DNA from 3 places in the Cohnella sp. GCM10020058 genome. Region 1 is predicted to be linked to each of the others. Evidence: riboswitches for the same ligand, from Rfam matches in the RefSeq annotation. Region 1 holds a riboswitch; each other region holds the start of a gene.
What was found. Region 1 has a riboswitch for cobalamin ahead of ACFSR7_RS30465 (S-layer homology domain-containing protein). Riboswitches for the same ligand answer to the same signal wherever they lie in the genome.
Positions count from the first base shown of each region.

Region 2: it holds a riboswitch for cobalamin, as region 1 does, so the genes downstream of both, ACFSR7_RS17730 (S-layer homology domain-containing protein) here and ACFSR7_RS30465 (S-layer homology domain-containing protein) in region 1, are expected to answer to the same signal.
Region 3: it holds a riboswitch for cobalamin, as region 1 does, so the genes downstream of both, ACFSR7_RS30045 (hypothetical protein) here and ACFSR7_RS30465 (S-layer homology domain-containing protein) in region 1, are expected to answer to the same signal.

Region 1 is NZ_JBHUJV010000017.1:699,079-704,445, forward strand. Features, by position in the region: gene ACFSR7_RS30455 (carbohydrate ABC transporter permease) at 1-124, shown strand, start outside; gene ACFSR7_RS30460 (family 4 glycosyl hydrolase) at 139-1,533, shown strand; cobalamin riboswitch at 1,668-1,868, shown strand; gene ACFSR7_RS30465 (S-layer homology domain-containing protein) at 2,024-5,367, shown strand, end outside.
Region 2 is NZ_JBHUJV010000009.1:505,618-510,984, forward strand. Features, by position in the region: gene ACFSR7_RS17720 (LysR family transcriptional regulator) at 22-903, shown strand; gene ACFSR7_RS17725 (SDR family oxidoreductase) at 1,143-2,003, opposite strand; cobalamin riboswitch at 2,245-2,433, shown strand; gene ACFSR7_RS17730 (S-layer homology domain-containing protein) at 2,623-4,707, shown strand; gene ACFSR7_RS17735 (Rpn family recombination-promoting nuclease/putative transposase) at 4,777-5,367, opposite strand, start outside.
Region 3 is NZ_JBHUJV010000017.1:591,767-597,133, forward strand. Features, by position in the region: gene ACFSR7_RS30035 (glycosyltransferase family 2 protein) at 1-917, opposite strand, end outside; gene ACFSR7_RS30040 (FixH family protein) at 1,457-1,852, shown strand; cobalamin riboswitch at 2,189-2,378, shown strand; gene ACFSR7_RS30045 (hypothetical protein) at 2,389-2,916, shown strand; gene ACFSR7_RS30050 (S-layer homology domain-containing protein) at 3,135-5,367, shown strand, end outside.

The DNA.
Region 1 (5,367 bases):
CGTCGTATCGTGGAATCAGGTGCTGGCGATGTCGGTGACTGGCGTTCTGCCTTGTATTTTGCTGTTCTTCTTTGCGCAGAAATACTTTGTAGAAGGAATTTCTACCACAGGTTTGAAAGGATAAGGAGCGTGGCGGCTATGCAACAAGCAAGCGGAGAGAAGCATAGAGACGTACAAATCGCCTATATCGGCGGCGGTTCGCGCGGATGGGCCTGGGGGTTGATGAGCGACCTCGCGATGGAGCCGAATCTGTCGGGCGTCGTCAGGCTGTACGACCTGCAATACGATGCAGCAGCGCAAAATGCGGTCATCGGCAACAGGCTGGCAGAACGGGACGATGCGCCCGGCAAGTGGCGGTACGAAGCTGCCCGAACACTGCCGGAAGCGCTCAAAGGCGCGGACTTCGTCATCATCTCCATCCTTCCCGGCTCCTTCGAGTTGATGGCATCCGATGTTCATCTGCCTGAAGAATACGGCATCTACCAGTCCGTCGGCGACACGGTAGGTCCGGGCGGCCTTCTGCGCGCGCTGCGGACGATACCGCAGTATGTCGAGATTGCCGGTGCGATCAAGGCGCATGCGCCGGAAGCGTGGGTAATCAACTACACCAATCCGATGACGCTGTGCACGCGGACGCTGTATGAAGTGTTCCCGGGGATCAAAGCGATCGGCTGCTGCCACGAAGTGTTCGGAACGCAGCATCTGCTGGCCCAAATGGTCGAGCGCAAGCTCGGGATTGCCAAGGTGGACCGCAGGGAGATCAAGGTAAACGTGCTCGGGATCAACCACTTTACCTGGCTGGACCAGGCGTCTTATGAGGGAATCGATCTGTTTCCCCTGTATAAGGAGTTTGTAGACGAATTTTACGAGGAAGGGTTCGAGGGCAGCCGCAAGGGTCACTGGCTGAACGATCACTTTGCGTCGGCGCAGCGGGTGAAGTTCGACCTGTTCCGCCGGTACGGCGTTATTGCTGCCGCCGGCGACCGGCACTTGGCCGAGTTTATGCCGGGAGATCAGTATCTCCGGGATCCGGAGGCGGTTCGGGATTGGAAGTTCAGCTTGACGAAGGTCGACTGGCGCATCCTCAATCAGCAGAAGCTGCATGCCGACGGCGACCGGTTGGCTGCCGGAGAAGAAAGCTTTACGCTGAAGCCGACGGGGGAAGAGGGCATCGACATGATCAAATCGCTGCTCGGCATGGGTGAGTTGATCACGAACGTAAACCTGACGAATCGCGGACAATCGACGGACCTGCCGGCCGGCGCGGTCGTGGAAACGAATGCCGTGTTCGCCTTCGACTCCGTTCGCCCGGTCGTAGCCGGCAGACTGCCGGACGCCGTTCATGAGATGGTGCTGCGCCATGTCACGAACCAGGAGACGACGCTGCAGGCCGCGCTAAAGCAGGATAAAAGCCTGGCACTGGAGGCATTTTTGAACGATCCGTTGGTGACGATACCGCGCGATCGTGCGGAGCAATTGTTCGACCGCATGCTGCAAAACACGAAGTCGATGCTGCCTGGCTGGCGTCTGTAAGTGCGGACAGGCTTTGCATCCCATAGTTTCAGCCCGGAGACTTTTGGTCTTCGGGCTCTTTTGCGGTATTCATTAAATTGCCATAAACCATCCATGACAAAGGCATGATATTCCGCTATGATGATCAAGTCTAATTGAATACTTTCATTTCAGGTGCCCGTCATGATTTGCTTTCTAGCGTTATGGACGGGTTAAAAGGGAAGCGGGTGCAATTCCCGCGCGGTCCCGCCGCTGTAAGAGATGAGCTTTATGCCATACGCCACTGGATGTTCCGGGAAGGCGGCATGAGACGATGATTCTCGAGCCAGAAGACCTGCCTGAATGACACACCGACAACTCTACGAGCGATAGGGGGTGTTTTAGTTGAGGCTGCCTGGTTATTTGGCGTTCTCGGTCTAGAACCTCTTGACGATTCCGTTAAGAGGTTCTTTTATTGCGTTCACATCGCGAATCAGCAAGCATAATGAATGGGAAGCAGGGATCATTCACCATGATGAGAAAAATAACGGCCTGGCTGCTCACGCTAAGCGTCGCGTTTTCGATGTTTGCGGCAGGCGCAGGAACGACTGGCGCCGCTGAGGCGGCGGGAGCGCTCGAAGGTTATATCACGTTGAGTGTCGAGAAGTTCACGCTGGGTCAAGGCTACAAGCTGGAGCCTACCCGTGTGCCCTTTTACGCCGGAGAGAACGGCGCGGCCGTCATCGCCCGGGTTTTGGGCGAAGAAAATATCAAGCATACAGGGACTGTCGACGGCGCTTTCTATTTATCCGATGTACGAGACTCGGTGCAAGAAGCGCATGTGCCGGACTACATACTCGAACAAATCGCGTTAGGCAATGAGACGCTCGGCGGGCGGCAGGATTCCGAATGGCTCGGCGAATTTGACTATACGCCGATGTCAGGCTGGATGTACGAAGTCAACGGGGAATTCCCGCCGGTCGGATTGTCGGCTTACCTCCCGCATGACGGCGACGTCGTCCGCACGCAGTTCACGGTGTGGGGCTACGGTGCGGATCTGGACCATTCAGGCGGCAGTGGCTATATAGATTCAGCCGATAAGGATGAATTGACGGCACTGATCGGCAAGGTCAATGGAGATCCAGCCAGAGATACGCTGCTTTCCGATCCGACGATAGCCGTCTCGTATTCGCATGCGTACGCAGTGCTTGAAAATATCGAGAGCACGCAAGAAAGCGTCGACCGGGCGTTAACGGAACTGGCGGACGGACTCGGATGGGACGTCGTCAAGCCGGAGCTCACGATCGCCGGCATCGAAGACCAGGCTTATCTACATACGAAACAACTGAGCTTTCAAGTAACCGCAACTGACGCGGGTACGCCCGGCATCGTCCCGACAGTGACCTTGAACGGCACCGCACTTACGACCAAGGGTAGTCAATATACGGCCAACCTGATCGTAGGCGCCAATACGATCGTCGTTACGGCTAAGGATAACGCAGGTAACTCGGCGCTTCGGACGTTTACGGTTTACTATGATCTATCGGGCATCGTCGGAGATCAGCTCGGCAAAAACCTCGCCTGGATTGCGAATACGGTAAAAGAACCGACCTTCGGAACGCTCGGAGGCGAATGGTCGGTACTGTCGCTCGCGCGCGGGCATTACGATATACCTGCAAGCTATTATGCGAAGTATTACGACAATGTCACGGCGAAAATTAGTTCGTTAGCCGCTCAGAACGACGGCGTACTCGATAAGAGCAAAAGCACAGAACACTCGCGTCTTATTCTAGGATTGGCTTCAATCGCCAAGGACCCGCATGACGTCGGGGGCTTTGACGCGACGCAGGCTTTGTCCGATTACGATTATCTCCTTAAGCAAGGCATCAACGGTCCGATCTGGGCGCTGATCGCAATGGATACGCGCGGCTATGCGTTCCCGACCGCCGCGCAAGGCAAAAAACAAGCGACCAGAGAAAACCTCATTCAATATATGCTGAACAATGAAGTGAAAAAAGGCACCGAACAGGCCGGCGGCTGGGGCTTCAGCACGGTTACGGCCGACGTCGATCTGACCGCGATGGCGATGCAGTCGCTCGCACCGTATTACGCGTCCGACGATTCGGTACGGGCGGCGGTCGATCGGGCGATCGTCTGGCTGTCTGCTAAACAGAACAACCTGGGCAGCTTTACGAACTTCGGAAGCACCAGCAGCGAGAGCATCGCGCAGGTCGTTACGGCGCTATCCGCTCTGGGCATCGATTCGGCGACGGATGCGCGATTCGTCAAGCAAGGCATGTCCGTTCTGGAGGCGTTATTGTCATTTGGCGCTCCCGATGGCGGCTTCAAGCACGTACTGACTGGCAAAGTAGACAGCATGGCGACCGACCAGGGCACTTATGCGCTCATCGCATACGATCGATATACGAAGAGCGAGAACCGGCTGTACGATATGACGGATGCCGTCGATCCGGCAGCGCCCAAAGTAATCGATTTGCCGCTGCCGGACGGTTTGACGCCGGTCGTCGATATCCCGCTGGACACGAACGATTACAGCCTTACGCTCTATCCTTACGACCAGAACAAGCAAGTAACGGTTACGATTCCGGCGGATTCCGGATCGAAGGTTAGCCTGAATACGGCGACGGACAGCAATCTTCCAGCGTTATCCGTCACGAAGGGCAACGTGTCCGCTTTTATTCCGCAAGGCACACAGATCAAGAGCGGCGATCCGTCTAAGGTTGAGCTGCTTACGGCGATCGAGGCAGCCGACCCGACGCTAAACGAGAAAATCGGCGGCATCGCGGCAAGCGGCATGAAACTGGATTCTATTGCGAAGGCGTTCGCGATGGGCGGAACGGTTCGGGTGACGTTCGACAGGTTTATCACGCTGACCTTCACAGGCTTGAAGGGAAAGAGCGCCGCATACGTTGAAAACGATCAAGCCCACACGATTCAAAAGGTCGCCGATGACGCGGCCGGCATGGAAACGGGCAAAGACGAGTACGCGTACGACAGCGGAGAAGATCTGATCGTCAAGACCAACCATTTTACCCAGTTTGTCGCTTATGCCGAGAAATCCTCGGATCCTTCGAGCGGCGGAGGCAGCGGGAATACAACTGGACATGTAACGTTGTCGATCGATAAAAATACGATAGGCAAAGGCTATGTGATCGCCCCGGAGCGCGTTGAGCTTCAGGATGGCGATACCGTATGGACCATACTGTCACGCGTGCTGGATAGCAAGCAGATTGCCTACAAATATGAATACACGCCGAAATACAACAGCGTGTACGTTCAATCGATCGCCGGCGACGGCGAGTTCGATCACGGAAATCTCAGCGGCTGGATGTATAACGTCAACGGGATGTACCCGGATTACGGTGCCAGTCTTTATAAGTTAAAGGACGGCGATAGCGTACAGTGGCGCTATACGACCGATCTGGGCGCCGATCTGGGGCATCCATACAACGGCGATTCGAGCGGTTCAGGAGGCGGAGCGGGAGCTCCAACGGTGGTCAATGTCCCCGAGAATGCTGCGAAAGATTTTGTTTTCGCAATAGAAGCCGGAAAATCCTATCCTAACGGAATCCAGGTCAACATACCGGACATTCAGCCAAAGGTCATTCTCGATCTCAACGCTGTATTGAAAGATATGCCCAGGATTACGGTCAGACGCGGCGAGCTCTCGCTCGAAATTCCTGAACATGAAGCATTGGTGAAGGGCGGAAGCGCCATCGAGCTTTTCACGAAGCTTGATCCGACGGAAAGCGGGCTTCAAGCGCTTGTTCAAGGCGGTCTTGCCGCTACCGAACGACTGAAGAAGATCGATAGCGCCTTCGTTCTCGGGGCGAAGGATCAATCTTTCCTGTTTTC
Region 2 (5,367 bases), on a different contig from region 1:
AATTGATCGGAGATGTGTCTCATGGATCCCAAATCGCTTCGCGCTTTTCACCGGATCGCGGCGCTAGGAAGCTTTCGCCTGGCGGCCGAGGAACTAAACTACGCCCAGTCTACGGTGACGATGCAGATTCAGCGGTTGGAGGAGGATCTGGGCGTTTTTCTTTTCGAACGTGCGGGGGGACTTCGGCTGACTGAGGAAGGCAGATTGCTCAGGGAACGCAGCCTGCCGATCCTTCAGGACATGGATCGTCTGCGCCGAACGCTGACGGAGATGCGTGAAGGGGATGCGGGGGAGGTCAGGCTTGGCGCAACGGAGCCCGCCCTCAGCTGCCGGCTGCCGGCGCTGCTGAAGCGCTTCGCAGAACGTTATCCCAAGATTCGAGTCTCCGTCGAGTCATCGAATACGCCGGTCTTGAGCGAGCGACTGCGCAAAGGGGAGCTCGACCTGGCGCTCTGCGCTGTGCCGGAGCATGCGGAGGGGCTGCACTTCGAGCAGTTGTATCGCGAGCCGTTCGCCGCGCTCTTGCCTGTCGGTCATCCATTGGCATCGCAGGCGCAGGTCAGACTGGAGGAGCTTGCCGCCTATAAGCTGCTCGTCACGGCATCGACTTGTCCGTACCGCCGCAAGCTTGAAATTTTGTTGGCCGAATCCGCCGTGCCGACGACGGAGACGATGGAGATCGGAAGCATCACCGCGCTCGCTTCGTATGTCGCGATCGGACTCGGTATAGCTCTCGTACCGACGATTTTGGCGGAGGAACCGCGCGATGGCGTCGCCTCTCGCCCGATCGCGGGAACTGCCGTCGATATGGCGTGCGGATTGCTCAGCCGGACTTCGGAGACGCCGCTGACGCGGGCAGGGACGAAGCTTTACGCTGCGTTGTGGGATGAGCTTGCGGAGTAATACGGCGAGGATCTCGCGATCCTTATGAGTCTGCAAAAGGGCAGATGGCAGATGATGCTTTATCACAAATAAACCGAAAAAGAGATCGTGACCTGCATCAGCATCTGGAGCATGGATCCGGACGAGGCCGTTGCGCTCGCTCATTTATACTTGGAGGCGCCTTCTTCCTGACGTATCTCGTCTTCAATATAAGGAAACGGCCGATAACGGAGCGCGAGGCGCTGTTATCGGCCGAATAATTATTGTGCGCCTGCAATCTCGGCAACCGTCTTCGCCAGCGGCGTCGCCGGACGTCCGAGCAGCTTCTCCAGATCGCCGCTCTCCACGTCGAGCGTGCCTGCGCGAATCGCCTGCTGGATCGCGGTGACGATGGGCAGGGCGAACTCCGGCACGCCGGCGCTCTTCATGATCGCTGCGTAAGTATCGTCGTCGACCTGCTGCAACGGAACTTCGCGTCCTAGCGCCTCGGAAGCCACGCTTGCAAGCTCAGCGTACGTACGAAGCGGTCCGCCGAGCTCATACACTTTGTTCTCGTGTCCGGAGCCGGCGAGTACAGCCGCAGCGGCTTCCGCATAGTCGGCGCGTGCAGCCCAGCCAACTTTGCCGTCGCCGGCAGACGTAACGAGCGGGGCGCCTGCGACGATGCCCTGGATCGCGCCGGCTTCATTTTCAATATACCAGTTGTTGCGCAAAAAGGCGTGAGGGATGCCTGCCGCGCGAATCGCGTTTTCCGTTGCACGGTGCACTTCCGCCAGGAAGAGCTCGCTCTCTTGGGCGTTAGGCGCGCTGGTATAGGCGATGAAGCCGACGCCTGCGCTGCGCGCTGCCTCCACGGCGTTGGCGTGCTGGCGAATCCGCGTCTCCGTGTCTCCGTCCGTCGAGACGATCAGCAGGCGATCGATGCCCGCGAAGGCTTGCCCGAGCGAAGCGGGGTCGTCAAAGTCGCCGCGCCGAACGTCCACGCCTTGCTCCGCCAACGCCGCCGCCTTATGCGGATCGCGAACGCTGACGGCGACTTGCTCCGCGGGAACGCGGTCAAGAAGCGCCCTTACGATGAGAGAACCGAGGTGGCCCGTTGCGCCTGTCACTAGCAATTTCATTGAATTCAACCTCCTGATGGGAATCGTAATCGATAGCCTCCGCATTTCGGCGCAAGATGATACGGTTTGCGTTGGCATCTGTTGTAACCATAATAGCTACAACGAGAGCCCGAGTCAAGACTTCAATCCAGGAGCAAATTTTTCCCGGGCGGAACTGGCGGCCTCTCGGCAGATGTCCAGGACAGTATGTTTCCCTTTTCATAGACAAAGATCGGACGACCCGCTATCATTAGGTCATAACTGCATATCCTCGTACCAGGCGCGCGCATGCTGCCATGCCGCTTAATAGGGAAGTCCGGTGAGAGTCCGGCGCGGTCCCGCCACTGTATATGCCGAGCGCTCCGAGCACTGCCACTGTTCATTCGAATGGGAAGGCGTCGGAAACGCGATGAAGCAGAGCCAGGAGACCTGCCTCGATACGAATGGATTCCGTCTGCTTCGCGGAGTGAGCGGCGGGATCGGCTGTGCCGGCTAAACCGCCCTGGGCGGATGTATTCTGCTGCGCCGTGCCTTGCTGTGATTCGAATCACTCCCGTTTTTGGAGTGGTTTTTTTGTTGCAGCACGGGCGGTATGTTGGCAAGGGGACTCATCATTATTTGTTGAAAAGGGGAATGACTCATGTTGGGCTTTAAACGCTTCAAATCGCTGGCATCGCTCGCGCTGTCGGTATCGCTGGCGGTTGCCGGGCTGTCGGCTACGCTGCCTGCGGACAAGAGCTACGCCGAGAGCGCAAGCGCGACGACGGTCGCCGCTTCCGTCAACGTCCAATCCGATATCCAGGCCGCCGTTGGTTATGTCAACGCGAACGGCGGGGTTTCCTCGGATTGGCTGGCCCTCAGCTTCGCGCGCGCGGGACAAGCCGTACCCGCCGACTATGCGGCGAAGCTGACTGCCGGCGTTGAGACCGAGTGGACCAAGGCTTCGCCGGATCCGACGGCGCTGGCGCGCTTCGCGCTGGTCGCGAACGCGATCGGTCTGGACGCTCGCAGCATCGGCGGCCACGACTTGATTGCGAAGCTGGCGAGCTATCCGTCCTTCGCCAATGTGTACGCCGATATCTTTGTGCTGCTTGCGCTTGATTCGGGCAACTACGAGCTGCCTGCCGGCACCGCGTGGACGCGCGGCGATCTGGTCGCGGCGGTCGTCTCCGGCATCGACGGCTCCACAGTCCCCGATCTGTACGGCATGGCGCTCAGCGCCCTGGGCAAGTACAAGGACCGCCCCGAGGTTGCTGCCGCGGCAGAGAAGGCTGTCGCGTGGCTGTCTACGAATCTCGCCAACGAAAATAGCGAGGCGATCGCGCAAACGATCATCGGTCTTGCCGCCTACGGCATCGATCCGGCGGACGCGAAGTTCGCCAAGAACGGATCGAACCTGATCCAGCGCTTGCTGGCGTTCAAGAATACGGACGGCGGCTTCAAGCACGAGCTGTCCGATACCGCATCGGACAAGGCGTTCGCCACCGAGCAGGCGCTGCGCGCGTTGGCCGCTTACGGGATATTCGGCGCATCGCATCGTTCCGTGTACGTCAACGCTGCCAGCCAATGGGTCGCGACGGGGGTCGCCGTAGAAGGGCTGAACGGCCCGTTGGCTGCGTTGAGCGCTACGCAAGCGGTGTATGCGTGGGACGCGCTTGTAGAGATCGCCGATCGCAACAAGCTGAAGCTTGGCTACACGGAAGATCCGCAATACGGCAAGTTCTTGTCCGCCATCGGAGACGCTGCAGGCGATCAGAGCGTCTACTGGCTGTTCGCGGTCAAGCGCGGAGGCGCTTATGCAACGGTCGACACCTCGCTTGAGAAATTCCGGCTGCAGGCGGGCGACGAGTTGTACCTGTATCTGTCGGGCTCGGATAGCGGCCTCGTAAAGTCCGTCACGGCAAAGGCGGCTGCGGGCGGCTCCACTGCAGTGAACGTGCAGTACACCTATTACGACAGCAGCTACAAGGAAGTAACGGGACCGGCGGCCGGCGTACAGGTCGCGATCGGCGGGCAGACAGCTACGACGGACGCGAATGGCACGGCGACCTTCAAGGGCTTGTCCGCAGGCGAGCTGGCCTACACGGTGACGGGATACCGTGCCGGCGCTGCGCCGCTCGTGCTTAAGTATTCGGGCACGGCAGCCGTGAACGCAGGCCAGGCAAGCGGCGATTCGTTCGCGGACGCGGCCGATATCTCTTCCTGGGCGAGCGGTGCCGTGAACGAAGCTTACGCGGCCGGCTGGCTGCAAGGCGTAAGCACGACGGAGCTGAAATTCGCGCCGAAGCAGCAGCTGACCCGCGTGCAGTTCGCCGCGCTGATTCTGCGCCTGCTCGGCGAAACACCGGCTTCGGGTGCCAAGCAGGCGTTCGCGGACGTCGCACCGGGTGCTTGGTACTTCGATGCAGTCATGACGGCGAAGTCCAAGGGGCTGATCGGCGGCGTAACGGCGACGTCGTTCAAGCCGAACGAGGCCATTTCCCGTCAAGATCTGGCGGTTGTGCTGACCCGAGCCTTCAAGCTTGACGGCTCGGGATCGAAGACCGCCTTCTCCGATCAAGGCCAGATCTCCGGCTACGCGCTCGCGTCGGTCCGCGCGGTTTACGACAAGGGCTTGCTAAAAGGCACCTCCGGCACCGCGTTCGATCCGAAGGCCAAGGTGACCCGCGAGATGGCAGCCGTCATCGCGTCGAACCTGCTGAAGCAGGGTTTGATCTCCAAGTAAACGCAGCATAAGCGCAACGAAATAGACGTCGCAGGCCACAAATGCCTGCGACGTCTATTCGCTGTTTGCCTATTCTTCCAGTTGTGCAGCCAGACGCCGTATCCGATCTACGGGCAGTTCGGACAAGCGGCTTACGGTGACGATGTCTGTACCGGCTTTCAATAAATTAAGCGCGACGGCAACTTTGCCCTGCTCAATGCCCAGCTCCCTGCCCTGCGCAACACCTAATTCCCTGCCTTCCTCCAGACCCTGCTCCCGCGCATCCTTCAAAAAGCTAATCCGATCCCGGTTTGCTTTTTCCCTTGCCTCGTACAGCATGCGGGTCATGTCGTCTTCGCTCAGATGGCTCAGCCGTTCCTCGGCCGTCCGAATCGTCGGGTCCATGGCGATCAGCTCCTCCAATTGTTCGTGAGTCGTGCGTTCGTCCAGAAACCTCAGCCACCGGTGCAGCGGGTCCGTCAGGGCGTAAGGGGCCGAGCGAAACTTCGGAAACTCGATAAAGTGCAGTTCAATCAGGTCCGTCAGCCTGAATTGCCGCTCGGCATCCTCATATAAATGAAACGAGCGATGGAAGCCTTCCAGGGGCAGAAAGGAATAGTCCAGCATATTGATGCAGATCGTTCTTTTGAGCTGGCCGTAATCCTCGCCTTCGCGAATCGA
Region 3 (5,367 bases), 110 kb from region 1:
CGCTCCAGCCATTCGTCGTGATCTGCGTACCATAAGCCGCAAGGTTTTTCCGAATCGGCGATCTGTTTTCGAAATTGCGTCAGACAATCGTCCGCGAGCCAATCGTCCGCATCCAGCTCCAGCAGCCAGCGTCCTCGCGATGCGGCCAGCGCCTCGTTCAGGCAGCGCACTTTCCCTTGATTGCGGGCATGGGTCAAAATTCGGATGCGCGGGTCATCGGGAAGCCGTGTCAGCAGCGCCGCCGTTTCGTCGTCTGATCCGTCGTTCACCACAAATAGCTCCCAGTCTCCATCCGCTTGCGCGAGCACGCTGCGAATGGACCAGCACAAGGTGGCGGCAGCATTGTAAGCGCATAGCGCGACGGAAAAAAACGGCGTTCCGGCGGATAAAGACGGGACCGGGCGGCTTCGTAGCAGCGGCGCGATCCGCTCGCGCATCTCCGGCGCTTTGCGCCAGGCAGCCGGTCGGGGATAAACGCCCGGCTGCCATAATGCTGCGGGCAGCTCGGCTATTCGCCAGCCTTGAGAAAGCCGGTTCATCATGTCGATTAGAACCAGCGATTGAAAAGGCAGCCAGTCGCAATCGGCGAAACCGTCGTTTTCTTGAACGGCCGAAGTGCGCCATACGACGGGACCGCGACGGTCGGGGGCGACGCTCGGACACAGGCATGCGGTTTCGTCGTCCAACTGATCGCCGAGCGTCCGTAAGCCTGCCAGGCAGCCGGCGTTCAACCGTTCGCCAGCGAGCAGCGTAAGGAAAAAGGGGGCGTTATAACCGTCCAGGATGGCGTTCATTCGTTCGCCGATTGCGCCTTCCACGATCTCGCATCGCCAGAGCGGAAAGGCACTCAGGACATCGTTTTGCGTGAGCCTTGGCGGGAGCGCCCGATGATCCGGATTGAGGATGAAGACCAGCATCGCGTCCCATCGCCCCTTCCGCGCTGAACCATTATTGCTCATACATATGAATTTCGCCTATAAAAGGTTCGCGGACCATGCTAATATTTAATAAAAACGACAGAGGTTCCCATGCAATGTTATCGACATCCTGAATGGGTCGCAGTGGCCTGTTGCACGCATTGCGGAATACCGATTTGCCTCCGATGCCGCCAAATGAATCCGTACCAAAAGTGTGCTTCTTGTTATAGTGGTCAACAAACTGTAAAAAATCCAATACGTATGCCTAAGCCTCATTGGCCGACCCTCATCTTGATTGCTGTTATTATCCTGTTATTATCACCTCTTTTGATTTGGTATCTTGTTTGGATCGTAGTCGGAATCATGATGTCTTGATGCTTGATATGGACATTTTTTGAACTCTTTTAATTGGACTCTTTTATAAAAGAAGTTCTAGCCCTTTTTGGTCATTTGACGCAGGGGCAATTTGTTTATGCTGAGTGGACAGCGTATGATGGATGATCTCAGGACATGTGCGACTTACGGAAGGGGAACAGGAAATGAAGGCTTACGGAAATTCGCTGCGTGCGCTAAGCATAGTAGCAGCTATTGCCTTTCTGTTAATGCTGGCCGGGTGCGGGGCGTCGGGGAAGCAGCAAACGCTGAAGTTTTCGGAGGTTACGCTGACTAGCGAGCCGTCGCCCCCCGCGGCGGGACAAGCAACCAAGCTGATCGCCACGATTGATAATAAGAAATTTGCGGCCGAGGAAGCCAAGGTTCAGTTTCAGATCAACTCCAAAAACGATCTGCCGAGTCTGATCGATGCCGTTAAAGAAGGGGACAGCTATTCGTCCAGTCACACCTTTCCTTCAGCCGGCGATTACACGATTACGATTCATTTGATGTACCCAAACGATCATTTTGCGTTTACGAAGCAATTGAAGGTCGGCGGCTAAAACGCCATTTTCCTCTTTTTGCATATTAGCAGGCTGTGTGGACATCCTATTTTCGGATTTGATACGGCGATGCGATGCTATGTTGATGAAGGAAAACCTAAAGAAGCCTTTGAGCTTACGAGCATACGAAAAAAGCCTATTTTAGAAGCATAAGCAGGCAAAGAAAAAAAGCAGCTTGGTCCGGAACGACGGACTAAACTGCTTTTTGTTTAGATAAGCGCGCTTTTGTTTATTGTTCCTTTTTAGCATTTAAATGAATCAAGCAAACTAGAGACATAAGTCAGCGTCTTAACGCAGCATAGACAAACAGGGTACATGCGTATATGATCGTAATAATTGAATAGACCAAGTCAAGGTGCAATGTCTACTTTTTGGCATTGCTTAAAAGGGAAGTCCGGTGAAAATCCGGCGCGGTCCCGCCACTGTAAATGAAGAGCGACGCTAGAAGTGCCACTGGCGCAAGCCGGGAAGGACTAGCGGAGCGATGACGCATAGCCAGGAGACCTGCCTTGACTTGTTGTTCACAGACTCTACGGATGATGGAGGCGGTGCTTTTTTTGTTGTCTGCCTCAATCGGTCACGGCAGCGACAGGCAGCCCTTGATTCTCAGGAATCAAGGGCTTTTTGATGCGGCGATTTGTGGGCGGGCGAGCGTGAACGAGCGATTCGAGGACGAGCGATTCGAGGATGGGCGGGCGGCGTGGACGGGCGATTCGTGGATGGGCGGGCGGCGTGGACGGGCGAGCGTGGATGGGCGATTCGTGGACGGACGAGCGTGGACGGACGAGCGTGGACGGGCGAGCGTGGACGAGCGATTCGAGGAAGGCGAGTGTGCTTTTGGCGTGGCGGAGCTTTCGGAGTTTGGGCGGGCCTCCAAACCTGCATTTATACAGGTATTTTCGGTCGCCCCGACACACCCGATGAAAAACCTGCAAATATGCAGGCAAATTCAAAGTATAAGCCAGAAATGGGGCTTGAAGGCGAAAATAACTGCATATTTGCAGGAATTTAGGCCGAAAGGGGCGACAACGGCCCTAAAAGATGTATATTTGCAGGTTTTGTAGTTGCGGCTAAAGAACGACGCGGGCGACGATCGCCCAACTTATCGAAGCTGCTGTCGGATGAGCCAACGGAACAGCGGTCGGATGAACCACCGGAACGGCTGTCGGGTGAGCCACCGATAAGCGTTCCGCGCGAATCGCGTTGTGGGTATCCGGTAAACCAAAAAAGACCGTCACAGAATCATAAATTTTAGTAAAAACGTATGAAGAGGAGTAATCATGTGCGAAAAAAGACAATGAGGTCTTTATTTTCTTTTGTATTGGCTATGGCTATATTCATAACTTCCGTTCCGTTTAAGCTTGTGGAAGCGGAGGACGCGCCTCCGGCAGGCCCGGCCACGATTCACTACGGCTTAAACAGCCCCGCCTATTACGATCTCGGCATTCAGACCGCGCGCACGCTCGGCACGATCGAGCCCGGATTTGCACGATCGCTTGGCTACGAATCCGCCGGCTTGACGGCCAATGCAGGCAGCGCGACGATGTTCGATGCGCTGGCCCGTGCCGTATACGACGTGTACGGCGAGGATCTGAAGAGCACGAAATATTATCGGCTGGTTTTTGAAGACGGCGTATTGAAGCAGGTCGCGGGCGCTTACGAGCAGCCGAGCGCGAACACGTTCTACGCGCTATTGAACGGCACTCGGATCGGCCTCGACAAATTGGATACGACCGTCGTTCATAACGGGGACGAGGTGTCGTTCCTATGGGTAAGAAGCTCGGTCAACAACCTGTACAGCTGGTTCGAGGATCAAGCGGGCGGTACCTATGCGGGTCGGATCGTCGTGGCGCCGAACGAACCCGTCGTCTTGCAGCTAAAAGGCTATGACTTGTCTTCGACTGAAGGCGCTGACGCTGCGCGCGCCATTGCCGGCGCGGAGATCGGGACGACCGGACTTCGCGGCACGGATTACCTGGGCGCGTTCACGAGCCTGGAACAAACGACGGACGCCGACGGGCAGGTCACGCTTCACTTCGAGAAGCCTGGGCAATACGTCGTTACTGCGAATACGGAGGTGTCCGTCGAAGGCGCGGTTTACAAAACGAATGCGCCCCAGAGCATGATTATCGTCAAGGATGACACATCTACGGCGCTCTCCGACCTGCGAACGGCGATGTATCAGGCGAACGCTCAGCCTACCTACACGGGAGCCAGCGCGCTGTTCGACGATGACGACACCGTTTATTTCATGCGTGCGACGTCCGGATTGAGCAACATCAACGGCGTAGGCATCTCCGGCGTCGTTCCGATAGGCGCGAAGGCGAAGGTAGACGGCCAGAGCGTTAGCGTAGACGACACAGGGTGGTTCGAAGGCAAACTCGATCCTTCCGTAGGCCATATGAATACGAGTCATTACGGCTATCATCGCATTGACGTAACGTCGGCGGATAACAGCACGACAAAGTCTTATTACGTCCTATTACTTTATAAAGGCACGCAGGAGCAAGCTTTGCCGAAGCTGTCCAAATTCCAGGACGGCAGAGGCAAAGAGCTGGACAGCTCCAAGTATACGGCGATATCCAACAACGGCGGTTATTACAGCTTTACGGATGGCGACGTCATGCTGATGGGCGACTACAATCACGTGTACCAATCGCTCATCGCCAACGAGATCTCTGCGGTACGCGTACAGGGCAGCATGCTTAATGCGGTCGATGGCTTGCGCGTCCGCAAGATTAACAAGGATGGCAGCCTCGGCTCCTATATCGACGGAACGATCGGACCGGACGGCAAGCAGTTCGCTACGGGAACGGTATCGCTCGATAAGGGCTTCAACTACCTGCTGTTTGAGACGAAGGCCATCGGCGATTCGGATTGGACTGCATACGGGATCCTGAACGTCTACCGGGAGAAAACGGTCGGCGTGTCCAGCGATACGACGGTAACGCCGGCCGATTTGAAGTTCCAAGACGCCCAAGGCAACGCTCTCGTTCCGGTTCAGGATGCCGCCGATTCCAAGCTTTGGCTGATCCGCTTGCCGGCGGGCGCCGAGCAGAACAAGGTGACGGCAAGCCTGCTGCGCATTCCCGACGGCGCGACTTCCAGCTTTGGGGACTCCCAACGCGTCATGAATTTGTCTACAAACATGACGGACCTGTCGCGGGAGTATACGCAGGATCTTTCATTCGACGTCACCGCGGCAAATCGCTTCTCGAACAGCCGGTACGCCTACCGAATCGTGCGCGCGGCGATGCCGCCGACCGCCTCGAATGCGACATTGCTGTACAAGGGCAATGTTCAAGCCAAGAACACGACGGGAGCGTTCATTCCCGCTTATCAGGTCGGCGTTCGCAAGATCGATCCCGCGACGGGCTGGGGCGGCGTTTCCGTGGTGCCGACAGCCGATCTCACGCTGACGAACGACGATACCTGGCTGGTCACTTCGGACCAGTCGCAGCTCGACGCCAATCAACTGCGGGTCGCTTCGATCTACTTGAAGCCCGAGCTGCTGT